Regions from separate parts of the Synechococcus sp. PCC 6312 genome, predicted to be linked through region 3. Evidence: riboswitches for the same ligand, from Rfam matches in the RefSeq annotation. Region 3 holds a riboswitch; each other region holds the start of a gene.
What was found. Region 3 has a riboswitch for cobalamin ahead of cobG (precorrin-3B synthase). Riboswitches for the same ligand answer to the same signal wherever they lie in the genome.
Positions count from the first base shown of each region.

Region 1: it holds a riboswitch for cobalamin, as region 3 does, so the genes downstream of both, SYN6312_RS00655 (energy-coupling factor ABC transporter permease) here and cobG (precorrin-3B synthase) in region 3, are expected to answer to the same signal.
Region 2: it holds a riboswitch for cobalamin, as region 3 does, so the genes downstream of both, SYN6312_RS13355 (hypothetical protein) here and cobG (precorrin-3B synthase) in region 3, are expected to answer to the same signal.

Region 1 covers NC_019680.1:140,162-149,827, reverse strand. Annotated here, with positions in the region: gene cobW (cobalamin biosynthesis protein CobW) at 1-716, opposite strand, end outside; gene SYN6312_RS00665 (energy-coupling factor ABC transporter substrate-binding protein) at 845-1,174, opposite strand; gene SYN6312_RS00660 (hypothetical protein) at 1,216-1,461, opposite strand; gene SYN6312_RS00655 (energy-coupling factor ABC transporter permease) at 1,467-2,231, opposite strand; cobalamin riboswitch at 2,262-2,415, opposite strand; tRNA gene SYN6312_RS00650 (tRNA-Arg) at 2,546-2,618, shown strand; gene SYN6312_RS18070 (ATP-binding protein) at 2,792-5,104, opposite strand; gene SYN6312_RS00640 (bifunctional diguanylate cyclase/phosphodiesterase) at 5,104-6,885, opposite strand; gene SYN6312_RS00635 (FtsW/RodA/SpoVE family cell cycle protein) at 7,360-8,607, opposite strand; gene SYN6312_RS00630 (thioredoxin family protein) at 8,731-9,288, opposite strand; gene SYN6312_RS00625 (TIGR00300 family protein) at 9,440-9,666, opposite strand, start outside.
Region 2 covers NC_019680.1:2,732,831-2,742,496, forward strand. Annotated here, with positions in the region: gene SYN6312_RS13350 (Nramp family divalent metal transporter) at 43-1,362, opposite strand; partial or broken gene SYN6312_RS19070 (YnfA family protein) at 1,519-1,839, opposite strand; cobalamin riboswitch at 1,850-1,994, shown strand; gene SYN6312_RS19075 (CbtB domain-containing protein) at 1,950-2,204, shown strand; gene SYN6312_RS13355 (hypothetical protein) at 2,242-3,372, shown strand; gene SYN6312_RS18420 (hypothetical protein) at 3,538-3,774, opposite strand; gene SYN6312_RS13365 (helix-turn-helix transcriptional regulator) at 3,782-4,183, opposite strand; gene SYN6312_RS13370 (heavy metal translocating P-type ATPase) at 4,342-6,537, shown strand; gene SYN6312_RS13375 (heavy metal-responsive transcriptional regulator) at 6,651-7,070, opposite strand; gene SYN6312_RS13380 (MauE/DoxX family redox-associated membrane protein) at 7,157-7,954, shown strand; gene SYN6312_RS13385 (hypothetical protein) at 8,285-8,725, shown strand; gene rppA (two-component system response regulator RppA) at 8,805-9,497, shown strand; gene SYN6312_RS13395 (DUF305 domain-containing protein) at 9,613-9,666, shown strand, end outside.
Region 3 covers NC_019680.1:2,176,864-2,186,529, reverse strand. Annotated here, with positions in the region: gene SYN6312_RS10700 (YbhB/YbcL family Raf kinase inhibitor-like protein) at 34-498, opposite strand; gene pxcA (proton extrusion protein PcxA) at 583-2,010, opposite strand; gene cobI (precorrin-2 C(20)-methyltransferase) at 2,111-2,878, opposite strand; gene SYN6312_RS10685 (precorrin-8X methylmutase) at 2,875-3,504, opposite strand; gene cobG (precorrin-3B synthase) at 3,501-4,904, opposite strand; cobalamin riboswitch at 4,949-5,097, opposite strand; gene SYN6312_RS10675 ((2Fe-2S) ferredoxin domain-containing protein) at 5,191-5,775, shown strand; gene SYN6312_RS10670 (Dps family protein) at 5,772-6,302, opposite strand; gene SYN6312_RS10665 (Asr1405/Asl0597 family protein) at 6,741-7,013, shown strand; gene SYN6312_RS10660 (hypothetical protein) at 7,092-7,724, opposite strand; gene SYN6312_RS18335 (hypothetical protein) at 8,042-8,722, shown strand; gene ylqF (ribosome biogenesis GTPase YlqF) at 8,736-9,644, opposite strand.

The DNA of each region.
Region 1 (9,666 bases), 1.7 Mb from region 3:
TGGCTAGGGCGAGCATCCAGATCATCTTCCACGGCGGCATTAAAGCCAAGGACTAGCTCTAAACTCACTTGGGCCTGGTGGGTGGATAATATTTTGACGCGAGGAGACAATTCCTGTTTAAGTTCGACCATGACGCGCGCCTGGGTATTCGCATCGACTTGATCGGTTTTATTGAGAATCACCAAATCTGAGCAGGCCAGTTGATCTTCAAAAAGTTCTCCCAGGGGCGTGTCGTGGTCTAAGCTCTCATCGGCCTGGCGTTGGGCAGCAATGGCGGCTAAATCTGGGGCAAATTGACCCGCAGCTACGGCAAAACAATCCACAACGGTGACAACACCATCCACAGTCGCCCCCTGACGAATTTCTGGCCAACGAAAGGCAGTTACCAGGGGTTTGGGCAAGGCCAGGCCAGAGGTTTCAATCAAAATATGATCGAGTTGATCCCGTCGCTTTAAGAGTTGCAGCATTGTTGGTAAAAATTCTTCCTGAACCGTGCAACACAAGCAGCCATTGGTTAACTCCCAAATTTTGCTGTCTTCACAGGTTTCCGGCGTGCAGGCGCGTAACAAGTCTCCATCAATGCCAATTTCCCCGAATTCATTCACCAAGACTGCAATTCGCCGCCCTTGATTGTTTTGGAGGAGATGGCGAATTAGGGTTGTTTTACCACTGCCTAAAAAGCCGGTGATGATCGTAACAGGAATTTTACTAGCCATATCACGTTTCCCATTGAGAATTAAACAAGGATAGGTTAAAAAGCGTTTTTCTAGGAAGATTTCTCAGGTTCTTATGGCTCAGAACAGCCTACATAACGCTCTAGTTTGAGATTGTTAGATTGATAAATTCAATTCGGATTTCGATTTTTCATCGGGGATGGGGAGGCATCGGTTCTAGCTTCCTGACGGCCACGATACCAACCCATGACATAGCCAATCATTCCGGCTCCGAAAGCGGCCTGGGCAGCAAATAACAGAGATTCAACACTACTGGCAGGTTTAAAAATTGGCTGTGTCCAGGGTTTGTAGTTGGGGTGAAGGGCGGTAATCGCATCCTGGGCCTGGTTATCTGCACCGGAAAATTCAGCTTCTCGAAGCATGGCTAAGGGAACAGCAATCAGGATTAAGACTCCAGCAGTTAAGCCAAGATTGAGGCGCAATGAACGGGATTTAAGCATCGAGAGAAACAACCTCAGCGGTGAATGGATAGAAATTAGGATCAAGTCCAATCATTGGCGGCCTCAATAATTGCAGCTTCCATATCTTCATGAGAGACTTCAGCTATCCCAGGCCAGTGAAGGATTCCAGACAGCGGTTCAACTTCAACATTGAGTGGAAAGAGTTTGACTTGTCCCTGATCATTAATAACAAACTTAATTCTGCTGCCACTGACGAGTTTCAAGTAATCACGAATTTCTGGCGCGAGGGTGACTTGTTCGGTTTCGGTCTCGGTTGTAATGTGCATAAGCTTTAGGTTTCTTTTAGGGCTGCGGGTAAATGTTTTAATAATTTGAGTTCTTCCGGTGAGTAGGCCTGGAGCCAATTCCAGACTAAAACAGTGAGTAATCCTTCACTCAAGGCCAAGGGGACTTGGGTAATCATAAAAATGCCACCGAACTTCAGAAATGAGGCTAAAACCCCGCCCACTGGGGCCGGAAATGCCAGGGCTAATTGCAAAGACGTGACTCCATAGGTTGCCAGATCTGCCAGGGCTGCGGCTAAGAAAATCGCCACTTTCTGCTTATGGGTTGTTTTGAGAATCAGCCAATAAACTCCATAGGCAACCAATGGGCCGATCACAGCCATCGAAACCGCATTGGCTCCTAAAGTCGTTAAGCCACCATGGGCTAAAAGGAGGGCCTGGAACAATAAAACCAGCGCGCCCAAAACACTCATCACCCAAGGGCCAAATAAAATTGTCCCCAGGCCCGTCCCAGTTGGATGAGAGCTACTGCCTGTGACCGAGGGAAGTTTTAGGGCTGACAAGACAAAAGTAAACGCCCCAGCCAAAGCCAAAAGGAGCTTTAATTCCGGCTGTTCCTTAACAATACGGTTGAGAGATCGGAAGCCTAACCAAAAACAAGGTAGAAAAACAATCCACCAAAAAACTGCCCACCTGAGAGGTAAGAAGCCTTCCATAATGTGCATGGCATAGGCAGGAGCGGGAGAGGCGATAACAAGATAAAAACTTAGCCCAGCTATCATCCCCAGGCTTAACCAGCGGGAAATATTCATGTTTGCCTGTACCTCGCAGACGCAACGTTAATTGGAGTTCATCACATCGGCGGGCATTCTGACTGAGAGAACCTAGGTTAGAAATTCTCATCACAGTTGCGGGACAGCGGTAGATTCGGCACTACTCTTTCCCCCTTGCGTCTGATGGCTGCTCCCCATCAAAACCGATTCCATCACCATATCACCTGGTCGGATTTCCTGAGTAATTCAGTTTTGTTAACCCAGCCATCCCCACCTTAATGACCTGATAGGATTGAATTAATCCAGCCGGTCATTGGCCTGGGCTTAAGTTACCGTTTTTACCTAACACTTGTGTACCCGTAGCTCAGCGGATAGAGCACTCGCCTTCTAAGCGATCGGTCGTTGGTTCGATCCCAACCGGGTACGTTTACGTAGTCCCAACCGGGTAGGTTCACGTCATATTGGGTATGTAATTTAGAAACCTATAGCTTCTCATTCCCCCGATACAATGCTTCCTCAACAATAGTGGGGCCTCTTACCATACCAAGGCAGTTCCTAGCCACCCAAAATCTCCCCCTTAGGCCATCAGTCAATCCTGTTTAGCTAGCTTTAGATAAAACCGCCAAATGATTGGGGAGCCACACCCGAAACCGAGTCCCCTGATCTAAAACACTTGCCACCTGAATTGAGCCGCCATGCAAATCCACGCAGGTTTTAACAATACTCAACCCCAGGCCGGTGCCGTGAATATTGCCAACATTACTAGCCCGTTGAAATGTCCGAAACAGTTTGGGTAAATCTTCCGCCGGAACGCCAATCCCCTGATCAATCACTTGGACTTCAACCCCGGCGTTGACAATGGCAACCTTCACCTCGACAGGATGCATCGGTAACGAGTATTTGACGGCATTGGATAGTAAATTGGTAAAAATATATTTAATCAGTTTGGCATCCATGAAGACTGGCTGATCCACATTGTCAAAACTAACGTTAATCTGGTGATGGCGGCCAATCCCCGCTTGAATCGAATCAACAATATCTTTCATCACAAATTCTAAATTCATGGCATCGGGCTGGAACTGCAACTTACCTGATTCAACCCGACCAATCAGTAAGACATCATCCAGCATTTGTTCTAAGCGGTAGATGGAGGAGTAGATGCGTTCAAAATGTTTTTTTTGCCGTTCTGGGTTCGTTTTTCCATCAAAAGATCCCAATAGTTCAGTTGAGGAAAAGATACTCGTGAGGGGAGTTCTAAACTCATGGGAGACCATCGAAATAAAGCTAGTTTTTAAGCCATTAATCTCTTGCTCGCGGCTCAGGGTTTGGGCCAGTTGTTCTTCTTGGCGGCGTTGCTCAGAAATATCCCGAAACACCATGACTACCCCTTCCACTAAACCACTGGAGCCAATAATTGGGGCACAGCTATCATCAACATCAATTTTTTCTCCATCTCGCCGGACTAAGGACACCGCACTATGTAGGGATTGATTCACCTGAGACTTAATAGCCGCAGTGGCGGGGGAGGGATAGGGTGCTTGGGTTTCGGTGTTGATCAGGTTCAGAATGGTTGAAAATTTCTGTCCCACCGCCTCTTGGTGGGGCCAATTGGTTAACACCTCCGCCACCGGATTCATCAGGATAATCGTTTCATCGGCATCAGTCATCAACACGGCATCCCCAATGCTGGCCAAGGTAACTTCTAAAAATTCTTCCTGTTGGTTTGCTTTAGATTCTCGGTGATAACGGCGGCGGATTTCGCGATAAATCCAGATCAGAATCACAATCAGAATTAATAGGGTAATCCCCAAGTTTGCCCAGGTTATGGTTGAGCTTAACTCATCATTCTCCTTAAAAGCCTTTCGTCGCTGTTGGAGTAAGACTAATTCTCGGTCTCTAACTCTCCTTAGCGTTTGGACTAAATTTGGAATTAACGGGTTGGACTCCGTCGTGATATAGGCTCGTCTAACGATATCAACATTTTGACGATCAATATCATCAATCAGTTGATTAAGAATTTTAATTTTTTCATTCATTAATAATTCTAACTTTCTTAATTCCATCTGTTGATTGGGGTTATCTTCTGTTAGAATCTTTAATTGAGCTAAATGCTGATAAATATCTTTGATCTGAGTATCATAGTTATTTAGGTTAGTAGTGCGATTATTAAGGATGGTATAGTTCCGCACGGCTAACTGGGCTTCACGCAACGATAATTCCAACTCGTTGATGTGGGCTAGTATCTCCTGAGTATGAATGACCGATGTTGAGAGTTTTTGAGCGTGAGCAGTCATCCAAAGAGTGGGGAGGACGGAGGCAATTCTCAGGGCAATCACCAGGCCAAACCCCAGGCCTAATTTCCAAAAGAATCGATCTTGGCGATGATGACTAATCCGCTCCAGAGCCTCCAGGTTAATACTCTCGATCACCCGCCGTTTTTGAATTTCAATCACCACTTGCCGGGCCAATTCGGTCATGGTTTGGACTTGGCTGGATGTTAGCTCGCGGGGCAGAAAATCAATAATACACAGCACCCCCAGGCCATAGCCATCCGGGGTAATCAGGGGCATTCCGGCATAAAACCGCACCAATTGCTCATTCAAATAGGCCGGCTTGTTGATAAATACAGGGTCTTGGAGCGTATCGGGAATCATCAACATTTGCTGCTGTTGTAGGGCAACATTACAGTAAGAAGTTTCGCGGGGGGCTTCAGTTAAGCCACAGCCAACTTTGGCCTTAAACCATTCTCGCTCCTGATCCATTAACCCAAACAGAGCCACAGGAACCTGACAGACTTCTTTCAGGGTTAAAACAATCTGATCAAAGGCATAGTCGGGAACCGTGTCTAAGAGGCGACAACTTTTGAGGATTTCCAGTCGTTTCTGCTCGTAAGCATCCGTTTGGACACGCATTAGCCCGCCTCATCCGCAAATACTGGCAATAGCTGGGAAAGCTCTGGTGCGTCTGAGGCTGACCAGTCCAGCCAGAATTGATAAAACTGTGGTTCTGGCACCGGCCGACTAAACAAATAGCCTTGGAGTTGATCACAGCCTAGACTCTGTAAAAATCTGACCTCAGCAACGGTTTCAACTCCTTCCGCGACCACCTGCAAATTCAGTTCGTGGCACAGTTGAATCACCGACTTAACAATGCTGGCGTTCCTGGGATTCGTCTCTAAGTCTCGAACGAAACACTGATCAATTTTGACCACATCCACTGGCAACACTTGCAAATACTCTAGGGAGGAGTATCCAGTCCCAAAATCATCAATGGCGATGGTGATCCCCAAAGTTTTCAGGGAGGTTAAGATTTCACAGGCCCGGGGCACATTGGCAATTAAGCAGGATTCTGTCACTTCTAATTCGAGGAAATTGGGGGAAAGGAGAAGTTCATGGGTGGCGAGTAACTGGGCTATAGTTTGATCCAGGTTGGCCTGGCGAAATTGGAGGGGCGACAGATTCACGGCAATCTTCAGCGGCGGCAGACTCAGCTTATGCCATTGTTTTTGATCCAGGCAGACCTGTTCTAGAACCTTTAAGCCAATCGGAACCATTAAGCCCGTTGCTTCAGCGATAGGAATAAATTTTGCCGGTGGTAAGAGGCCTTTCTGCGGATGTTGACAGCGCACTAAGGCTTCTGCCCCGACTATCGCCCCCGTGTTGGCATCAATTTTTGGTTGATAAAAGACCCGAAACCAAGAGTCCTCTAAGGCCTGGAGCAACTCATCTTCCATCATCAATTGCTCGAGGTTTTCTTCTCGATGATGAGACGAATAAAATTCGTAAGTCACGTCCTCGGAAGCCAGACTCGCGGCAAGATCCGCTTTTTCCACCAGTCCCTCTAAGCGAATATCATCTTCTGGGAAGCAACTAATCCCCATCTGTACCGATAAGCGGGTGCGAAATGTGCCGATTCGGATCGGTTGAGCCATCACCTCTTGAATTAATTCAACAAAGCTTTGAATTTCCCCCCGAGTCTTAGGGACAGCCGCAATAATCAGATAGCGGTCATGATCCATCAAGAAAAGAACATCCTTTTCCCCTAACTGACTCCTTAAACGGCGGGTTAACTCCAGGATCAGTTGTTGTCGTTCTTGGGGATTGAGCACCATTTCTACCTGGCGCAGTTGCAGAATCTGAAGCGTGAGAATCCCGACTAATTCCGCCAAGCTGTTGCGGGTAGCCACCGTTTCATTAAATTTTCGCCGCAACAAGAAGCGATTCGGCAGGCCAGAGTCCGGGTCATAGTGATACATTTGCTCAAGTTTTTCTCGCTCCCGTGCCACTTTGACATCACTGTATCCTTCTTGAGAATTAGCCTTGGCTAAACGAGTTGAAATGGCTTCAAGGAGATCCGCCCGACTAAAGGGTTTAGTGACATAATCATCCGCTCCCAATTGCATCCCTATCCGTTGGTCAGTTCGATCCGCTCGCGCCGTCAGAAAAATGAAGGGGATCAATTCCGTATCTGGCTTTTGCCGCAATGCTAATAACACCCCATAACCATCCAATTGAGGCATCATAATATCGCACAAAATCAGGTTAGGATGATTCTCCTGGGCAATTCTCAAACCGGAAACACCATTCTCAGCTACCAGTACTTGAAAGCCTGCATCTGTAAGCATTTCAACAATATTTTCTCTAATATTTTCATCATCTTCAATGACTAAAATGATAATATTTTCGGTATTCATGAATTCGCACCTCTGTAATCTTGAACCAAAATCAAAATCTGAAAAATCAGGCAATAGGGAATTAGAAACCATCAGTTTTCAGCTCACAAAAGCCAAGATCACGGATGGGATCACTAGTTTGAATGATTATTTCGACTTGAATCTCTAAATAAGTTAAAGAGTTGAATATTTTTTCATACTGTACCGTAATCTTAATCTGACCGTTGTTTGAATTAGGGTATAAAATGTATAGCAATGAGATCAAATGTTATTTATTGCGCTGTTTATCCGTATAAAGTAATTTAGAATTTTTGACTCAATTACTTATAGTAAGCAGGGATCATCTGAAAATAGTGAAAAGATTGAAAGATTAATAAAGATTCAGAAATTAGAGTTTTTACTGGGCAACAGGAAACCTTGTATATGCAAGAGGTTTTAATAAGCCTAGGAAGATAGTGTTGGAGATGTTCTTATCAATCGAAGGCTATTCACAACTCACGGCCGGATTGTCTTAGAACTAGAGACCGGGAATCCGGCAGAAGTTGAGGCCAGCTTGCTTTTACGTTGGCTGATCCGAGGTTGACGGGATGACGGGGAATTAATTGAGCGCACCGCTGATGTTTGGGATTCCCGTGCCGCCCGAATCAAGAGGCCAGCAATCGCCAGGCTTGCGATCATGGAACTACCGCCATAGCTAAACAGGGGAAAGGGCAAACCCGTGGTCGGTAAAATTCCAATAGATACCCCAATATTGATCAAGGCCTGGAGCAGTATCATCACCAAGCAGCCCACTACAATCAGTCGCTTGGTCGGATTTTGAGTCCGGTCAGCTACTCTAACGGCTACGGCTCCGTAGGCAAGGAGTAACAACAACAGGAACAAGCAACCCACCAGGCCGGTTTCTTCAGCAAAGACCGAAAAGATAAAATCCGTATGCTCCACTGGGAGATAGCCTAGTTTCTGTTGAGACATCCCAAATCCTGCCCCTGTAACTCCGCCCGAACCAACGGCCAATAGGCTTTGGACAAGCTGATAGCCATCACCCATTTGATCTGACCAAGGATCTAGAAACGACATCACCCGCCGCCGTTGGTACTCTCGCAAGCTAATGCTGGTTAGGGCCAAACTAAACCCTAAAAATGCACTCCCACCCATCTGCCAGTAGGGAAGTCCGGCGGCTAAGGCCATAAACCAGAGGGTCATCCCACAGAGGGCGGTGGTGCTGAGGTTAGGCTGGAGCAAAATACTCAGCAGGGTAATGGCAAAGATACTTAACCAAACTAAGCGGGATACCAGTTTTAAGCGAAACCACTGACTGAACACCCAGGCCGCTTGCAGGACAAGAAAGGGTTTAAGGAACTCCGATGGCTGGAGTTGAAAGATACCCAAATTAATCCAGCGGGTCGCCCCCATGACCGTACTGCCCAGGCCAGGGAGATAGGTGGCAAAGACCAGGCCAAGGGTGACAAAAAAACCAGGCAAGGCAAGCTGAATCATTCGGTCTAGGGGAGTATTAACCAGAAACTGGAACCCAACCCAACCAGCAAAGATCCAGAGGCATTGCCGTTCGACAAAATAGAGACCATCCCCGGTTTCAGCCAGGCCAGTGTGAAAGGAGGCGGAAAACAGGACAACCAGGCCCAGGCCCAACCAAATTAGGGTTAGCCAGTGGAGCAGGCGCGCCTCAAGATTCCAAGCCCGAATACCGGGTGTAACAAACGGGATAAACTGCCACCACTTCACAACAACTCAATCCTGGTTTGAAGAGCTACATTTGCTGAGGACATCCTAGACTGTGTTTGGCTCAGGTGATCAATCAATGCAAATTCCATGCTAGGGGGGACTGTTTAGCCACCTTGGTTGAGCTTAACGGCTTGGTAACCTCCCATGACTGCGGGGATCATCGGTTTGAGGGCCAAGATTAGCTTTCAGAGCCGATGTTTCGCCAAGGGCTTGATTGAATTCTAAGGATTGACCATTGACGAGGGCGGTTAAATTTTTGGTCATAATTTTCAAGGGTTGCTGACCAATAGCCATCCCGACCACCTCGGCCTGGGGGTTGAGAAAGACAAAGTGGGGAATCCCATCCACGTTATATTTCAGCATTTCTGGAAGCCACTTGTCGTTATCCACATTCAACATGACAAAGTTGACCCGCTCGCTGAAATCTTGCTTAAGCGTGCCAATATCAGCGGCCATCGCCCGACAACTACTGCACCAGTTGGCATAAAACTCTAACAGGGTCGGCTTGCCATTGGTTTGAGCCTCAGCCCAAGGGGTTGAATTCTCGGCCTGATAAGCTAGGGTGGCCGGATTGTTTTGGGAGCCACTACCCACATAAATGGATAGGCCCAAGAAAACCGCGACTAATACAATCATAAAATTGCGTAACCGCTGCCCTGTGGCTGGTGATGCCTGCGCCATAATCGCGTGCCTGTGATCGGGGGAATAAGACAAGTCAAACTGTTTTTACTGTATAGCATCAGTCATGATCCTAGAGGCCGGAACACTGTCCCTCACGACTCCCTCCCCTGAGTTTCGCTGCTTCAACCTGGCGGATCAAATGCTCACATTATCAAGAGACCAATTGCCCAGGCCTGGCCTGTTGATAGGGACGATTTAACTTGTTAAGCTGCTGCACCATCAAGCTCAGGAACAGACCGACATCCGTCACGACTCCGACTGACTCGACCGAACCCCGATCCGCAAGTTTTGTCACCACCGCCGGATTAATGTCCACACAAACGAGTTTTACACCCGCCGGAGTCATATTTCCCACCCCAATGGAATGGAGCATTGAGG
Region 2 (9,666 bases), 560 kb from region 3:
GGCTTCCTACTCCAGATCATGGAGACACTGTAGCGATGTGACTTAAACGTTGAGCCAACCCATAATTGTTTGTACAAGTAGCCAAATATTTAGCGCAACAATGATGGTCGCAACTGCCCAAGCCACAACTTTCAACCACTTAGGATTGACAAACTCACCCATCAAGCAGCGATCGCTAGTAAACATCACTAGTGGAATTACTGCAAATGAAAGCTGTAAACTCAATATCACCTGGCTGAAAACGAGCAACTGCCCCGTACTTTGCTCACCCAAAAACACGATCGCAATCAAAGCCGGAATAATTGCTAGCAAGCGAGTGGCTAACCGCCGCAACCAGGCTGGCAGGCGAAATCTCAAAAAGCCTTCCATTACAATCTGTCCTGCCAAAGTTGCTGTCAATGTCGAGCTTTGACCAGAAGCCAGCAACGCTAATCCAAAAATGGCGCTGGCAGCACTGACACCGAGCAGAGGAGATAGCAGCTTATAAGCATCCTGAATCTCGGCGACTTCGTGATAACCAGAGAAATGAAAAGTCGCTGCGGCAACAATTAGAATGGCAGAGTTGATGAACAGGGCAAAAGACAACGCAACCGTAGAATCAATCGTGCCAAACTTAATCGCCTCCCATTTCTTTTGGGGTGTAGGTTGCCAGGAGCGAGTCTGAACGATCGATGAATGAAGATACAGGTTGTGCGGCATCACTGTTGCACCCAAAATTCCAATCGCAATGTAAAGCATCCCTGGGTTTCGCAAAATTTCCGGATTCGGCAAGTAGCCCTGTAAAATTCCGCCCACATCAGGACGAGAGAATAAAATTTCTGCGCCAAAACACACGCCAACGATTGCCACCAGCATAATGATGAGCACTTCTACATAGCGAAAGCCTTTGCCTTGAAGGAATAGCAACGCTAGCACATCCAGTGCAGTGAGGCACACGCCCCACAGTAACGGAATGCCAAACAGCAGTTGCAGGGCGATCGCACTTCCCAATAACTCAGCTAAATCACAGGCAGCAATGGCAATCTCACACAACACCCACAGCATGAAGCTGACACGCGGACTGAAGTAGTCTCGACAAGCCTGGGCTAAATCTTTTCCAGTGGCAACACCTAACCGCACACACAGCGATTGCAGCAAAATTGCCATTAGGTTTGAGAGCAGAATCACGCTCAACAAGGTGTAGCCAAAGCGTGAGCCGCCTGCAATGTCGGTAGCCCAGTTACCAGGATCCATATACCCGACAGAAACAAGGTAGCCCGGTCCCGCAAATGCCAACATCTTGCGCCAAAAGCCTTTAGCAGCAGGAATCGAGATACTGCGGTGAACCTCGGGCAAACTAGGGGGACGATCGGAGAGTGCCATTGTTATAGTCTTTTCATAATCCTTTCATTATTAACCGTATTACCTTCTACGCTCAGAAAGCCTTTAGGAAAGTTCATGCTTCCAGGGAGCGATTCAATGAGAACAGAGTCTGAGAAGGACGGCTTCTCAAGCTTGAATCAGGATTAACGAATGGAATTAAGTTCTGGGGGCGTACATGATGACCAAGACACCAACTAAAGCAATTGCGGCTCCAAGCCAGTCCATACGATCAGGCATCATGTTGTCCACTTTCCATCCCCAGATGATAGAGAGAATAATGAAAATTCCACCATAGGCAACGTAGGCTCATCTAAAGTTGGCAGGTTGAAGCGTTGCCACAAATCCATAGGCAGTGAGTAAAAGTGCCCCAACCAATGCCAACCAGCCGCTTTTGCCTTCCCGTACCCACAGCCAAACCAGGTATCCGCCCCCGATTTCACACAAGCCTGCCATGACAAAATAAAGCAGCGATCGCAAAAGTGGTGTATTCTCAACTTGTTGTGTCGGTTCTACCGGGGAGCAGCCGTTAGACGCAAGGGGGAAAGAGCAGTGCAAATCTGTCGCTGTCCCGCAACTGTGAGGAGAGAATGACGCTCCAAGCCAGGATGCCCGCCGATATCCTAGTCCGTGAGTCAATCTATCTGCGAGGTACAGATATGGTCAGTTCAACTTCTCTTTGGCAGCGCACTCAGCAAGTTACGCTTTCAGTTCCAGTTCAGGCGGCTTTGTTGACTAGCCTATGTGCGCTTATTATTTGGACACTGTATTTCAGCACTTACCCACCCGTGCATGATGCCCTGCACAGCACTCGACACAACACCGCAGCGGTTGCTTGCCATTAGGGTCATTACAGCGTCATCCAGATTTAGCAGGCTAATCATGAAAAACTTAAAGTATGTTGGTCTGGCTCTCTCAGCTAGCCTGATTTGTGTCGTCCTCTGGTTTCATCCCCTTCCTTCCCATGCCGCTCAGCCCAGTGTTCAGTTCCAAACTGAGCCGCCTTTGAGTCAAGCCGTTCCCGATGGAACCCCGATTCGGGTTGCATTACAAGCCGTTGATGCGATCGGACAGCCCTTGTCCAACGCACAGTTTCAATTGCAACTGTTAACCCCTGCAAAAACGCCCTGGTTTACCTCTGATTTTCCGATCGTAGAGGGAACTCAACTGCTTGAACTGAGTGCAAAAGCTCCGAGCGGCAAACTAGAGTTTGAGCAAGTGATGCCAATTCGGGGGAATTATGCTTTGAAAGTTCAAGTGGCTCCTCTTGTCACAGGTGCGTTTGAGCCATTCGAGCAGTCATTGCAGCTTTCAGTGCCCGAAAGATTTGTAAAGTATAGAAATGCTACTATTTTGATTGGCATTTTGATCTTTGCTGGAGTCGGGAGTGGCTTAATCATCGGAGGAAGGCAGATAGTTCAAGCTGGTGAAATTGCGCCTCAACCCGTAAGGTTATTGCTCAGTGCTGCTACCGTTGTTGCAATTGCGGTTCTCTTGTTTGTCAATATCAGTGCAGAATTTATGTCTGCTCATGATCATGGAGAGACCCAAGCCGCAATGAGTCCATCGGTGCAACGTTCGCAGGATCTGGAAATTCGTTTATCAGGGGATCAGCAAGCCATGGTTGGGCAGCTCTCAAGCCAAACTATTCAGGTTGTTAACACAACAACTGGAAATCCTGAAGCAAATGTTATTGTCAACGCAAAAGCAATTGCCCTTGAGGACAATAAACAGATATTTGGTTATCAGGGTGAAACTGACGCTCAAGGCAAAATAACTTGGAATGAGCAGTTTTTTGATGGTGCACCTCATCAGGTTGTTGCGGAGATTGTATCAGCCAGCAGCGCAATGCTACCGGTCAGCCACGAAGTGGAAGTAGAAGGAATTGCGCCTCCGCTCTCTACTCGGTTGATTTCACTTGTCTACTACACTGGAATTTTTGTTCTAAGTTTGTTAGCTGGCATTTGGTTTCATCGATGTTCTTCTCGATCCGTTAGCTTGTTTAGTCGCTAAAGTTGAACGCTGAATAATGTTCTTTAAGTTTCGCCGTTCCAATCTCTTGCTGTTCGTCATGCTCAACGTTGGGATGATTAAAATAGTGATAATGAATTAGCAGAGATGACCGTATCAAAACTAGCATCATCGAAGGGTAGGGCAGTGACAGAAGCAAGTTAAAAATCAACATTGGAATAAGACTGAAATATCCACACTGACTATCTGTTGACTTGGATTTTCCCCTAAGATTAACCGTTCAAACTCTCCAGTTCCACACGCGACATCTAGCACTTTGTCTGTTGGAGAGAGCCTTGACCAACTTCTGAGAAATTCCAGCGTGCCAGAGACATAACTGCTCCAGCGTTGGTCATACACAGTTGCTAGTTGGTTGTATTGCTTACGAACTTGAGCTTCAGTCATGTTTTCGTTACTCCGTTTCATTCAGATGCGCTGCTACCTCTCGATACAGGTTGACCACATGGAGATCGGCAAGGCTGTAATGAACATTGCGTCCTTCTTTGCGATATTTCACCAAACGCTGCGATCTCAAAACACGAAGCTGATGAGACACTGCAGATTCACTCATCTTCAGCGCGGTAGCTAAGTCACAAACGCATAACTCCTGAGTTGCCAACACTGAAAGTAAGCGTAATCGAGTGGGGTCGGCTAAGGTGCCAAAAAATTCTGCCATTTGCTGTGCCCGATCCAACGGCAGCATGTCTGGCTGCACTTGCCGAATCTGATCCAGATGGACTGGGCAATGCTGCTCACATTGCGGCACTTCTGCATTATCGGGAGCAAACTCTACATCCTGAGTGGGTTTGGTCATGAAGTTGATCTTTGGATGAGCTAGTAATGCTTTCAGCCTCATTATAGAGGTGAAACTGAGAATCATTTTATATATGAATAATCATTCATATATTTGCCGAAATTGATCTACAATTTGGAAAACCCTCCGGTTGCGGGCAATTACTGTAGGCAATGACTATGACTCAAACGCCATCGCTCAAAACTCAGCAGATGCAGGTCGACGGCATGGACTGTATAGGCTGCAAGATGAAAATAGAAGGGAGCCTGGAACGGCTGGGAGGGGTAACAGAGGCAGCGGTGACGGTGGCAACCGGGCGATTAGTTGTAACCTACGACCCAGAACAGGTCAACGAAGCCGCAATTCAAGACCGGATCAAATCTCTGGGCTACACCCTTAAAACAACCGCAAGACTTCAGCACAATCCTGGTGCAGATCACTCTCACGCTGAAGGACACTCTCACGAAGAGCCGGATACAGATGATGGGCACGAGCATGGTCACAATCACCGCTCTGGTGAATTTAAGCTGAAGCAAGAACTGCCACCCGTCCTGATTGCGATTGCCCTGTTTGCTATTGCCATTATTTTTAAGCAGCCCTTACACAACACACCCTACAACTCTGCTGAATTTGCAGTGATTATTCCTGCCTACCTGTTGAGTGGCTGGAACGTGCTCAAAACGGCGGGACGTAATATTCTGCGAGGGCAGGTTTTTGACGAAAACTTTTTAATGACAATCGCCACCTTGGGCGCACTAGCGATTCATCAGCTACCCGAAGCTGTTGCCGTGATGCTATTCTTTCGGGTTGGAGAGCTATTTCAGGAATACTCGGTGGGGCGATCACGTCGTTCCATCAGAGCTTTACTGGAAGTGCGTCCCGATACTGCGAATCTAAAACTGAATGGCATAGTTCGACAGGTTTCGCCAGAAAGGGTGAAGGTTGGAGACCTGGTTCTAGTGAAGCCCGGTGAAAAAATACCGCTGGATGGGGAGATTTTAGAAGGAAGATCGCAGGTGGATACCTCAGCCCTGACTGGAGAGTCTGTTCCGCGCACGGTAAAACCAGGAGACTCGATCCTTGGGGGTATGATTAACCAATCCGGTATGCTGACTATTCGAGTGACTAAGCTGTTTGGTGAATCCTCAATTGCGAAAATTCTCGATTTAGTTGAAAATGCATCTAACAAAAAGGCATCTACTGAGAAATTTATTACTAAATTTGCCCGTTACTACACCCCGATAGTTGTATTTCTCTCATTAGTTGTTGCTCTGTTGCCACCGTTATTTATTCCTGGTGCAGATCGTTCTGATTGGGTTTATCGTGCTCTAGTATTGTTGGTTATCTCTTGTCCCTGTGGATTGGTCATTAGCATTCCGCTAGGCTATTTTGGTGGGATTGGAGGAGCGGCCACGCGAGGAATTTTAGTCAAGGGTTCTATCTTTTTGGATTCCCTTACAGAGGTTAAAACTGTTGTGTTTGATAAGACTGGAACCTTAACGAAAGGTACGTTCAATGTTACTCGGATCGTTACTAAGAATGGTTTTTCTGAAGCTGAATTGCTAAGACTAGCCGCAAATGCAGAATCTCATTCTAACCACCCAGTCGGGTTGTCGATTCGGGAGACTTACGCCCAACCGATCGCGGACTCTAAAGTGACGAACTATGAAGAGATCGCAGGCCATGGAATTCGCGCCATTGTGGAAAATCATGTGGTGATTGCTGGTAACGATCGCCTCCTACATCGAGAAAATATCAAACATGATACCTGTAATGTGGCAGGTACGGTGGTTCATTTAGCTGTTGATGGATGTTACGCCGGATATATTCTGATTGCTGATGAGGTCAAAGCTGATGCAGCTCAAGCCATCAGAGACTTAAGGCGTATGGGAGTTGAAAAGATCGTGATGTTGACGGGAGATAACCAGGTGGTTGCCCAATCCGTTGCCCATCAACTTGGTTTAGATGCATTTGTTGCTGAACTACTACCGGAAGGAAAAGTCTATGAAATCGAGAAATTGCTAGATCAAGCTGGGAAAAAGAAACTTGCGTTTGTGGGAGATGGCATCAATGACGCGCCTGTAATTGCCAGAGCTGACATTGGCATAGCAATGGGAGGACTGGGGTCGGATGCTGCCATTGAGACAGCCGATGTGGTGTTAATGACAGATGATCCTTCAAAGGTGGCAGAGGCTATCAAAGTTGCCCAGAAGACCCGCCAAATTGTTGTGCAGAATATTGTGATAGCGCTAATGATTAAAGCAATCTTTATTGGATTAGGCAGCATTGGATTAGCAACGCTTTGGGAAGCTGTGTTCGCGGATGTTGGTGTGGCAGTATTCGCTATTTTCAATGCCTCGCGAGTTTTGAAATAGAGTAAAGCTTTGATTTAATTTATCTGCCCAAACAAGTCAACCTTTATTCATTCGGGTAAATAAACCTTCCCTGATGTTGTCCTGACTCACTGCCATAGCTCCATTATTCCTATTTAGGGAGTAACTGTGTCAATCAGCGGACAAATTTCAGCGTCAGTCAGTTTGGGTGTGATGCTTTGCCACTGGGTTTGATAAGTCTCTAGTTCCTGCTTGAAGGTCTGCATTTGTGAAATTTGGGTGTTAAGTTGTTGGATTTTCTTGGCCAGTAAACTCTGCACCATCTCACAGGGTAATTCCCCCCGGTCTCGAACATTGAGAATTTGGCGAATTTCATCCAAGGCTAAACCTAGGGCCTGGGCTTTTTTGACAAAGAGAACTTGGGAAATAACCTCTGGAGAGTAGTACCGATAACCATTATCACCTCGTTTGGCCGGACCAATTAAACCCAGAGTTTCGTAGTAGCGCAGAGTTGGGATAGATACGCCCGATTGTTTGGCCACATCGCCAATTTTCAGAGGTGAACGACTCATCATCAAAAATATCCTAAAAAACACTTGACTCTCAAGTCTGCTTTAGACTTTAACATAAAACTATGTTGAATTCATTAGGAGTCAAGACGATGAACTTAGAGCGCAGACAAACCACAGTAAAAGTCTATCGGATGTCAATGCCTGACCATGAGTGTCCTTGGGGAGTAAAAGCGGTTGCATTACTCAATGACAACAACATTCCGTTTGAGGATATTCGCTTGTCAACTAAAGCCGAAGTAGAAGAGTTCAAGACCCTGCACCAGGTTAAAACCACGCCGCAAATCTTCTGGGATGGAACTCGCATTGGGGGTTATACGGATTTAGCGGCCTATTTAGAGGTGCAAGCCCAGGCCCCGGAGTATTCCTACACCCCTGTGATTGCCTTGTTTTCGACTGCAGGGCTAATGGCCGTAGCAACTTCCCTTGGGTTTACTGGGTTTATGGGGATTGCCCTGTCGATGCTGGCTTCCTTAAAGTTGATGGATATAGATGCGTTTGCCGAGAGTTTTGCCAAATACGACCTGATTACGAAACGCTGTAAACCCTATGGAAAAGTTTATCCGTTTATCGAGTTATTTATTGGCCTGGGGATTTTATCGGGCCTGGCTCCAATGGCGACAGGTGTGGGGGCTTTGGTGGTTGGGGTTAGTGGTGGAATTTCTGTGTTTAAGGCAGTTTTTATTGATAAGTTAGCCTTAAATTGTGCTTGTGTGGGTGGTAATTCTAAAGCACCTCTTGGCCTGGTCAGTTTTGCCGAAAATGCGATTATGGCTTTGATGGGAGTCATGTTGCTAGCTTCTCCTGGCGAGCCTGAATTAGTAAAGACCCCAACCTTAAATCAACTTCTGGGAACGGAAATGGCATTGATTCAAGAGTATTCTCGTTAGCATCCAATACTCTGATTTCATCTTAATTTCATGATCATTACTCAGAATTGGAATCAGGGCTATAGCAGTCCGTCTTCATTTGTGAGAGTAATTGATCATCACAGGCCTTAACAAGGAACAGCCCTTCGCTAAAACTAGAAACTTTCAGGGAGATATAATTCCGCCCTAATCTCACAATTTATTACTGTTTACTATATAACTTGATTCATGAAATTTCATCATCATTTCATAATGACACTCTAAGCTTATATCTAAGAGCCAGAATAGAAATTCTGTTCTTGTAATTGCTAACTTGCTCTAAAAGGATTAACCATGAATGTTTTCAGGTATATGATGATTGCTTTACTATCATTGGGTTTATTTCCTCAGCCTTCTTTTTCTAAGAATTTATTGCCGAATATTCAAGAGGCTTATGCCAATCCTAATAGTACAGGCACTGTCTTTTCTAATTATTATATTTTGATCAATATTGGTCACGGTAATATTGAAGCATTGTCAATGACAATTCCCAAAAAATTGGGTGTGATAAATGGCATTAGTGTTATTGATGAAGCTGGAAATAAGGTTGAGATGAGCTATACTATTGACAATTATCTAGTTCGACTAAGTTTTGATAAACCTGTTCATCAAGAAAACTTAAAAATTGTTTTAAAATCTGTAAAAGACTCAAATATCAATGCTCGTTCCTGGTTTTTTTATCTTTCCGCAAAGTTGCGCGGTGAGTCTGACTTTATTCCCTTTGGTACAGCTCGAATTAATACCTATGATTAGATGTCTTTGGTAAAATTTTCGAGAAATCTTCTGGTATTTTAACTGGAGGGTTTTTTAGCTTCCGTTTACTATATTGGTTATGCGAATACTTTTGGTCGAAGATGAATCAGATTTAGGGGCAGCAGTTCAAAAGGCTTTGACTCAAGCAAACTATATTGTGGATTGGGTTCAGGATGGCAACCAGGCCTGGGGCTTCTTAGGGAACCATTGGACTCATTACTCGCTTGGCATCTTTGATTGGTTATTACCAGGTCTAACAGGAATTGAACTCTGTCAACGGTTACGAGCTAACCAAAATCCTCTCCCCATCTTGATTCTGACTGCAAAGGATAAAATTAGTGACCGGGTAGCTGGCCTGGATGCAGGGGCGGATGATTATCTCGTTAAACCCTTTGGAATGGAGGAACTTTTAGCGCGTTTGCGGGCTTTACACCGTCGTTCTCCCCAGTTGCAAGCTAATACATTAACTGTTGGCAGCATTACCTTAGACTATGGCACAGCTAATTTAATCATTCAGAACACGGAAGCTGATTCGGTCAGGATTCCTCTGACGGCTAAAGAATTTCAACTGATCGAATATTTCATGAAACATCCCCAGCAAATTCTCAGCAGTGAAAAAATTAAAAATCAACTGTGGGCGATTGCTTCTGAGTCCACCAGTAATGTTGTTGCGGCCCAAGTTCGGATTCTGCGCCGTAAATTAGCAGACCATGGACTGACTAATCCGATTGAGACCGTCTATGGCCTGGGATATCGCTTTGATCCGGCATGAATCCAAAGGCTTATTACCCGTTCTTTGAATGCAAGATGACCCACTCTCAATTTCATCTTGATTTCATGATGTTTGGTCAGACTAGAAGTAGGAAAGTAAACAGGAGAGGACTTGTATGCGTCATCAACTATGGATTTATGGCTTGGCTGGGCTTATTCTTACGGGGTCT
Region 3 (9,666 bases):
TAAGCGAGAGTATCCATGATTATTAAGGTCAAATTAACGGCGATAAAGACCAATTAACTCAGCCTTAGCTAAAATATGACCTGTCATTGCCGCAAGCACTTCGGCTTTTGTTTTCCCTGGCCTCAATTCCAATACGGTATCCACAGCAAATAACTGAAAAAAATATCTATGGCAGACTCCTGGCGGTGGACAAGGCCCAAAATAGCCCAACTGATTACGCGTTGTTAGGCCGTGATGACCTCCATCAGGGAGAACTGCCTTAGGGGGTAAGCTTTCGGATAAACTCGTTATATCCTTCGGCAAATCATAAATCACCCAATGATCAAACGTTTTACCAATTACGGCCTGGGCATCAGGATCATCCGTAACAACTACAAAGCTCTTTGTGTCAACCGGAGTATTTTTCCAAATTAATGGGGGTGAATGGTTGCCTCCATCACAGGTGTAGCGGGCGGGGATGTAACTATTGGGAGTAAATACTGAAGATTCAAGGTTCATGGCTAGGTTGATACAATGAATTTGATTTTAATTATGTTGGCAGCAATTTTTATCCTTATCCAGGTATTTTTAAAAGCTATTAACTTACTCATTCATATTCTTATAAGTTGCCACGGCTGAAGGTGAAATCTGATTCAGATAGCGGAAAATCCAATACTTAAAAACCGTATCCAACATCACTGGGAACGTGGCAATAAACATATCAATGAAGTCCTCGTTTTGAGGCAAGCCAAAGTGCTCCAGGGTATTGTTAACAATGACAGTCCAGCCGTGGGGTGAGTGGAAACCAACGAATACATCCGTAAACAGAATGATAATAAAGGCCTTGGCGCTGTCACTTAATCCATAAACCACTTCATCCATAAAGGTTTTCAGAATGGCAATTTGAGGCCGATTCAAGAGCAGCAGTAACGTAAACGCCGAAACTCCCAAGCTATCGGAAAGAATATTTTTCAGAGGTTCGATGAGTTCCTTTTGATATTCCGTAGAAAGTTCGATTGCTTTTTCCCGTAACTGCTCTTGGAGTTCGGCTGGCGGCACAGGAACCTGACTAATCAGACTTTGAAAGCGGATTTTATTTTCAAACTGATCTAATTCATTTAAGACCCGTTCCTGAATTTGGGTATTAATGATCATTTCAATTTTTCCCACTGCCTTAAAGTGGTTCACAATTGGCCCAATCACAAGTATTTTTGAAAGCTGTTGAGTCAGTAAAGGAATAATAATTAAAAGTAAGACAAAGCGAATTGCAATCCTTGTTCGAGCTTTGGATGTCCGAAAGTCCCGCACAATTTCTTCTTCATTGTTATCCCCTGGATCGAGTTCCCGGCGAAAACGATCTGCTGTTCGTAAAATTGAACGGGGAATAAAACCACTATCCAGCTTTGAGTCATCGGTTAAATCCTCATTACTGTAGCCCGACTCATAAAAAGATCCCAGTTCTAGGTTGGCGGGATCTGTCCTGGCAGAGGTGGGCTTTCTGGTTTTCTTTCCGTTCCCGTTCTGCTCTAGGTTTTGATGACTTAAGGACGGATTACCCAGGGCAACTAGCTCTGAATGATGGAGGCGTTTATAGCGGTTGAGGGTGGCATCAATAAACCGGAGCTTGGCAGGAATTGTCAATTCACCGGGATTAATGACCTCGGCGGTAATGGTATAGGTAGCGGCGGCTTCACTGTCTTGGTTGCCAACCGATTGATGATTACTGAGATTAGCTGGGAGTGTGACGGCTGGGGTAGAGGCATCATCAATTTCTAATATCCGATGGGTGGCCTTAAATTCTGTCAGACGCATCCGTACTGTTTTGAGAAGTTTTTGTAACTCGGCTTGAAAATAGTTTCCTTCTGACCCATCGCTGAGGGCAAAGCGACTAATGGGACGACCGCCAAAGTGCTCATTTTCAATGGCTCTGATTTTGAGGGCAGCAGTGTAGGAAGCATTGAGGGCCCGTTCTGGGGTAGAAAGATACCAATGTTCAGAATCCTTAATAAGCTGCCTAATTTTTTGAAACATCGGGAGAGTTAGCCCCTCAACCAAGACGGTACTAGAATCGTAGCAAATCCCAACTGTACACCCACGCTGACGAGTAATGGTGATCTGTTTTGGTGTGTCGTTACCGCTTGAGGGCTAGATCATCAGGTAGGCTAGAAAACGATGATGGGTTTTGAGCCAGGCCCCGGCTAGGAATAACAATTAAAGACCAGTAGGGGACTGTTTCTGGCGTAATTTCCCTCATCTGCCGAATTTGCTGAGTGGGTTGGGTTGCATATTCAATGTAGTGGGCCCGTTCTAACAATCCCAATTCCTCTAGAACATGATAAACCTTGGCAAAATGCCGCCCCAGTTTGAGAATAATCGCCGCATCAACCCCCCTAAGTTTGACCCGTAAATCAGCAATGTTTAGGGTGGCCGGAATCATGGTTAACACATCATTGCGAAACGTCAAGGGCACACCCAACATATCGGCACAGGCCAAGGTTGAGGAAATGCCCGGTACAACTTCTGTGGGAAACTGCCCCGCTAAACGCTGAAACAGATACATAAAACTGCCATAGAGCATGGGTTCCCCTTCACAGAGTACCGCCACATCCTGCCCGGCCTGGAGATAAGAGGCAATTTTAGCCGCGGCTGAGTCGTAATAGGGTTGGGAAGACCGCTCCACACTGAAAGGTAACGGTATCGGAATTTCAATCTGGTTGGCTTGAATATAGTCCGCCACGATGGCCCGGGCCAAAACTTTGCCATTTTCCATGCAGGGGTAGGCAATCACTGGAACCGTCGTGAGGATTCGATGAGCCTTGAGGGTGAGTAACTCCGGATCCCCAGGCCCAATGCCCAAACCATAGAGCTTACCGAGTTTGGTTTCTGTTGCACACATCATTCCTGCTCCTGGGCCAAGGCATTAATTGCGGCGGCGGCCATTGCACTTCCCCCTCGTCGGCCATGCACCGTTATAAAGGGAATTTGCTGGGGATGGGTGGCCAAGGCCTGTTTAGATTCCGCCGCCCCCACAAATCCGACTGGAAACCCCAAAATTAGGGCAGGTGGGGGTAGGCCCTGATCCAGTAATTCCAATAGATAAAACAAAGCCGTTGGAGCATTCCCAATGGCCACCACTGCTCCGGCTAAATGGGGTCGCCATAACTCAATCGCCGCCGCGGAACGGGTATTGCCAATGTTCACCGCCAGGCCTGGGACTGCCGGGGCATTTAACGTACACAAGACCAAATTATCCGCAGGCAGTCGTTGGCGCGTCACCCCCCCGGCCACCATTTGGGCATCACAGAGAATGACGGCCCCCTCCTGAAGAGCCTTGCGCCCAGTTTTGACGGCCCCCGCTGATGCCTGTAAATCTTTGACAATATCGGGCATTCCACAGGCATGGATTAACCGCACCACCACTGTCGCTAAATCCTGATCCAGGCCAGCTAAATTGGCTTCGGCTCGAATTGTGGCAAAGGATTGGCGATAAATTTCACTGCCATCACGGATATAGTCGTAGGTCATAATCTGCTAGAGTGGGCGGGCCCAGATTTTGGTCCTAACGTGGCGGCAATCAGGGGCAAGAGTTCCGCAAGCGGTTGTTGGGCCATGACTGGGGCCTGGTCATCCCGAAGATCTCCGAGATAGAGGCGATAAATATCTGGCCCAATGCCCAAAAGGGTGATCTCTGCCGGACTGGGTTGGGCGCAGGCCTTAGGGCAGGCGGTGAGGTGAATATTCACAGGGGTAGTTAAGGATAAGGACTCTAAATAGCCCCCTAGAACCTGGGCATCCGCTTGAGTTGGGGTTTGGGCCGCAGCACAGCCAGGTTTGCCAGCACAGGCGACAATACCTTGGGGATTTTCTGGAAAAGGGGATAAATTGAACTGGCTTAATTGCTCAATCACGGCTGGAATCTGAAGAGAGGGAGTATTAACGATTAGAACTGAGTGCCAAGGGGTGAGGCGCAAATCCCCAGAACCAAACTCTGAGGCCAAGCCCACCAGGCCCCGTAATTGATCTTTGGTCAGTTGCCCTTGGGGTAAGCCAATCCCGATATACACCTGTTCCGGCTCGGCCTGGGGGTGAATCCCAAGGTGTTGTTGACCAGGGTGGGTGGGAAGGGAGGGAATTTTGGGGTGGCGAGTGAGGGGAAAGTCTAAGTAACGGCGGGCCTGGTTTAAGAATGTTTCTAAGCCCCAATCAGCCATAATCTCTCGTAAACGGACTTTGGGGGGACGATCTGGGGCCTGGCAATAGTCAAGGTAAGCCCAAATCAGGGACTTAATTAACGGCAAGCCTTGCTCAGGAGAGACTAGCACACCTGTGGGAATCAATTTTTTCTCAATCCCAAACATTAAATGTAAATAAATCCCGGTCTCCAGGCCTGGGGCTATTTCTGGATCAACGGCTAGGGCGGTTAACTGGATTTCGTTATAGCGATGCTCGGCCACAGTTGCAGAACGCTGACCAATGCTGCACAGCCCGCCTCCATCCAGGCCAATGGAAAACTTGGCGGGTAATTGGGCCAGGCCGGGGTGATTTGCCCAAAAAAATTCTAACTCCCGTAGCCAAGGGGCAAAATTAACTAACTCGGCCGGATCACACCCTGCCAAAGGGCTAACCATGACATTGCGTAAGACATCTACAGCCGGATTTTGGGCGGCTAAGCCCAGTGCCTGTAATCGTTCTAAGACCTCAGGCCTGGGAATCTCCTTGAGTCCGCGCAGTTGGATATTGGCCCGATTCGTAATCTGTAAGGTTTCCACTCCCAGGTGCTCAGCCAAGGCCACCAGGCCCCGTCCCTGTTCACGCCTCAGTTGCCCCCCAGGAATGCGGATCCGTAGCAGTAAGCCATCAGCCGCCGTTACGCCATAAAACAGGCCTGGGCAGACAGGGGATAAAGAGTTTGTGAATGGGGGCAAATCTGACACCTAATCTCCGTGAACCGCAGAGAGGGCTAAATGAAAATGAATGTTCTATTCTCGATTGGCATTCTGACTTACTCCAATAACCTGCTGTCTCAAGTTATTTGGACTTTACAGTTGCGGCACAGTACCGGACTTTCACCGGGCTTTCCCAATCGAGCATCCCCTCATCCTAACATGGCTTGATTCTCCAGGCTGAAGCTCCCTGAGAAGCGGGCGCAGGGTAAAATCTCCAACAACAAATGTGCTAGCCTAGGCTTACTAAGAATGATTATTAATAATCATGATGACCCCCAAGTTTCCCCGCATCCAAAGATTCTCCCTCACAGGCGTGATTACAGCGTTTGATCAAGAAAAGGGCTCCTATCCTAAGGCGATATATCTCAAACATAATGAGGAAATCTATCGCATTAAGCTGACCAAACTAGCTCGTAAATCCCTCCAGCAGCCCCCAGGCCTGGAAGCCATTATCCAAGTCTCCGGGGAACGGGAATATAAACCGGAAAACAATCAATTTCGCTATAAAGCCCACGATTGCCAAATTGTTGCCTCCCCCCCAGAAAAAATCCTCTCTCCAGAGGCAGCGGTCTCCAGGGAGAAGGGCGTGAGTCAACTTGGAAAAATCTTAATTTGTCAAAAATCTAATTGTTGTCGCCGCGGTGGCACCGTAATCTGGGACGAGTTAACCCAAGAAATTGCCGCCCAAGGCCTGGAAGGACAAATTACCCTCAAAGCAGTTGGGTGTATTGGGGAATGTAAACGGGGGCCAGCCCTAGTGGTGATGCCGAGCAAAAGTCGTTTTACCCACGTCACCCCCAGCCAAGTTCCCCAATTACTCGCCGCCTGCACAATGCACCAGCAATCCTAGGCTTTCAGACTGTCTGCAGCCAAGAAATGGGCCAAATGGTAGGCCCGCTCTTCCGTCTTGAGCAAAATCTGATCGTACAAATAGGCAGTGGCCCGATCACCCAAGGTTTCGGCCTGGGCAGCTTGTTGACGCAGAATTTGGAGAAGGGATTGCTCTGCCCATAGATCATGGTTGATCATCTCCCGGCTGCTAAAGGCACCACTGGGTTCTGGAGTAAAGCAGCATAACTCTCCTAATTGAATAAAGTTAGCCGCCGGAATTCCCCCCAGGCCATTGAGCCGCTCACCCAAATCATGGACATGGCCCTGGACAGCTTCGTAGCAATCTTGGAAAAATTCATGCAACTGATAGAATTCGGCTCCCTCAACAACAAAATGATGCTTTTGATATTGCAGATACAAGGCCTGGAAACTAGCCAAAAGCCGATTCATGCCTTCACAGACTGGCGTGGTAGAGGCCAGATCCAGTAGAACAACATTTTCAGCAATGACCCCAAAATCCTGACGAGGTTGAGTCGTAGTTGTCATGGCAGTCTCTCAAATTTAAAGTTAGAGGTTAGTCGAATCTCACTACGCTGGGCAAGGAACCAGAGGTGGGTTATGGGCACAGGATATCCAAGTTGCCAAATTGATAATCCAGCGGAGAACCCTTGCCAATCGCAATAAGCTTACTTTATTGATAACATACTCGACCCAGGTTAGTCGCTGATTGTCGCCAAGATATTTTGGCCCAGGCCGGGTAACTAAGAAACTTTCTAGACTTGCTTCCTGTCTTTATTGCTATATAATATCAATAACTTTGCCGATACCCAGGTAATGACACTACCGACCCTAGCCTCACACCTTAGCAATAAGTGACTGCTGGCCTGGGAAAGCCTACTCCGATCTATCTTTTTTGCGAAAGACTGGCATTTTCAAGTATTGATTTATTTTTTTAAATTTACCTTTGGAGGATTTCCTCTCCCCATGCAGTCCCATTCCCACGCCCATCATGATTTCTCCGAAACAGCTCGGCATACTATTGCGGTGCGCTGGGATCATCGCTGGCCCATCTACCATCGGCTGTCTGGTTTGGGGATTCGCTGTTGGTGTACTCCCTATCAACCCCTCCAGGTAGAAATTTCTTCCCCAGCCGTAGCCATTCAAATCTGGAGTGTCATTCGCCAACTGACCACCTCTCGCCAAGAGCAAGCCGCTTGGTTGGGGCAGTGCTGGCAGCTTTCGACCGTTGAGTCTTAGGGCAAGTCTGTAAAACTTAGCCTAGAGGGATTTAGTCTCCTTAAAACCCTAGCAAGAACTCCTTCTCAATATTTCGGCCTAGGTGAGGGGATTGCAAGTGCGTGGGGGCAATTCCGAACCCGCATTGTAGAGATAAAAGGAGCCTAAATCTAAGACAGCATTCCGGTAGCGAATCTCACCCAGTAAGGGTTGTTTATCCTTATCGCCCTCTTTTCCACCGGTGAGATCAATGGCTTGATTCCGACTGTCATTAATGCCATAGGGGACGAGCTGGAGGGCATAGCCCTGTCGGGGATTAACAATAAATTTGCGAACTTCCACCTCGGCCACCTTCAAGAAGGGAGCCAATTGCCGATATTCAGAGGTTGGAGAGAGAGAACTGAGTAAATAGTTTATGGGTAATGTTCCGGTTGTGGAAGCAAGCCCGGAAATTGTGCTTTGATTTACGGTTCCAGCTAAACACCAAGAGACCGGAGCCGCTGGGCTTTCTCGATAGAGTCCGACAACGTTGTTGCCTTGTTTTGTAAAGATAAAACAGGTGCCACTGGGCTGGCCCGCCGGTAATGCGGTTGGGGGTTGGCTACAAACGCGGTAATTACCATCAGGCAAAGCGGCAATGGTTTCAACGGCTTGGGCAGCTGGGTTGCCAAGGAGGACTGTTAGCAGGCTTGTTGTCACTAAAGGAATGCCCAAGCGCAATGATGGTAGCATTTCCATTCCCCTAACCTTAACGTTAAAACTCTTCCACCTCTTAGCAAACATGAATTCCCGCCGAAAACCAAGACGACTTGTGCCAGTTTCGGGGGCTTAATGATTGCCTGTGCCAGTTTTTGATATCTGTGCCAATTAACCTAAATGGTCTGCGATAAATTGTGATCTGATCAACATCTGAGAATACTGTAGATAGCCACTGTGCATAGGCTAGTTTCCAGTGCGTAAAGTTAGGTGTGCTTTGAGTATCCCATTGGCTGGATAGATGACCGACACGATTAAGTTTGGTGTGGAATTAGGGTGTGAGGATTACGAAAATGTCGAGAAAAATTAGCTCTGCCTTGGTGCTGGGCCTGTTGACAAGCCTCTTAGTGGGCTGTGGTGGTGGGGAACCCGAATCAACTGCGATTAGTCCGCCCCCCTTACCCACTCCATCGCCCCCTGCCCCAGAACCCCCCCCGACGGCTGGTGTTGGCCCCTCAGTTTTAGGAAATCTCACACCGCCAACCAATCCCCAAATGCGGGTGAAAACCATTGCCCAGGCCAAGGATGTGGGCCGCCCCAATCCCTTTAGTAGTGTCAGTCCGGCGCAGGCTCCCCCTGGCTTAAATAGCCAAAATGCTCCCTTACCGGCGCCAATTCAGTTTGTCCCTGTATCCCAAATTAATCAGCGGCTAGCCGAAATTCTCCCCCCTTCTGCCTTACCTCCTGGCCGAGTTCCCGCAGCTCCCTTACCTCCGCCTAAAGATGCCCAGGGTGTGCAGTTATTTGGTGTGGCTGTGGTCGCTGGGGTTCCCCAGGCCATTGTGCGCGCCCCCGGTGAAGTTGTCAGTCGAACTGTGCGGGTGGGAGATACCTTAGCCAATGGGGTGCGAGTGACCAATATTTTGGCCTATGGCTCCAGTCCGGCCATTGTTTTAGAGCAGTTTGGACAACAGGTGACCGTTGGTATTGGCCAGGCCCAAGCCAGCACCCCCAACAATAATGCTCCTCTCTAACTCGTGATTTAAGCTATGGGCTGGGTGGCTTCTCAAGGCAGATGGGGCCAAGGGCAAGCCGCCGAAAATCTTGGAGGAGTTGGCGTCCCGCCCGTTCGTGATCGTTTTTGAAACGCTGGATAGCTAGATAAACAATATATTCTTCCCCAGAACGTTCATCTAGTCCGACCTGATAGCGGTTGAGCAAGCGGGGGGCTTGGTTTAAGTCCTGCAATAAGTCGATCAGGGCGGCCGCAACCCGCTGATTGTCATAGGCAGCTTCGCCAATATCATCACAAATAGCTAGCTTGATGGCGGCATTTTGATCTTTGAGGTTTGCAGGCAAGACCCCAGGGGCATCTAACAGTTCAAGTTGATCGGAAATGCGGATCCAGCGGAGTTGGCGGGTCACTCCAGGCCGGGCAGCACTGGCGGCAATTTTTCGCTTCAGTAACCGATTAATCAAAGCAGACTTACCAACATTGGGAAACCCTAACACCACTGCCCGCACGGGTCGGGGATTCATGCCTCGGAGTTTGCGCCGTTCATTAACCGTTACCCCTGCGGCCTGGGCGGCTTTGAAAATTGCTACGACTCCATCTCCTGTTTGTCCATTGGCGAAATAGGGACTCTCAGCTTGGGATCGAAACCAGGCCTGCCATTGTTCCCGCTCCAAGGGACTAATCATATCCAAACGATTCAGGATCAGCAGACGCGGTTTTGTCCCAATCCATGCGGGAATTTGGGGGTGAAAACTCGCTAGAGGAATCCGTGCGTCCCGGACTTCTAAGACTACATCCACCCGACTCAGTTGTTCCTTGAGGGCTTTTTCGGCCTTGGCAATATGGCCGGGATACCACTGAATCAGGGGAGTCGCGACAATACCCCGCTCAATCCGTTCTAGTGGGCCTAGGTCAAGTTCAGGCTTGGGTTTACGGGGCATGGATTTAATCTCATCATCAAAA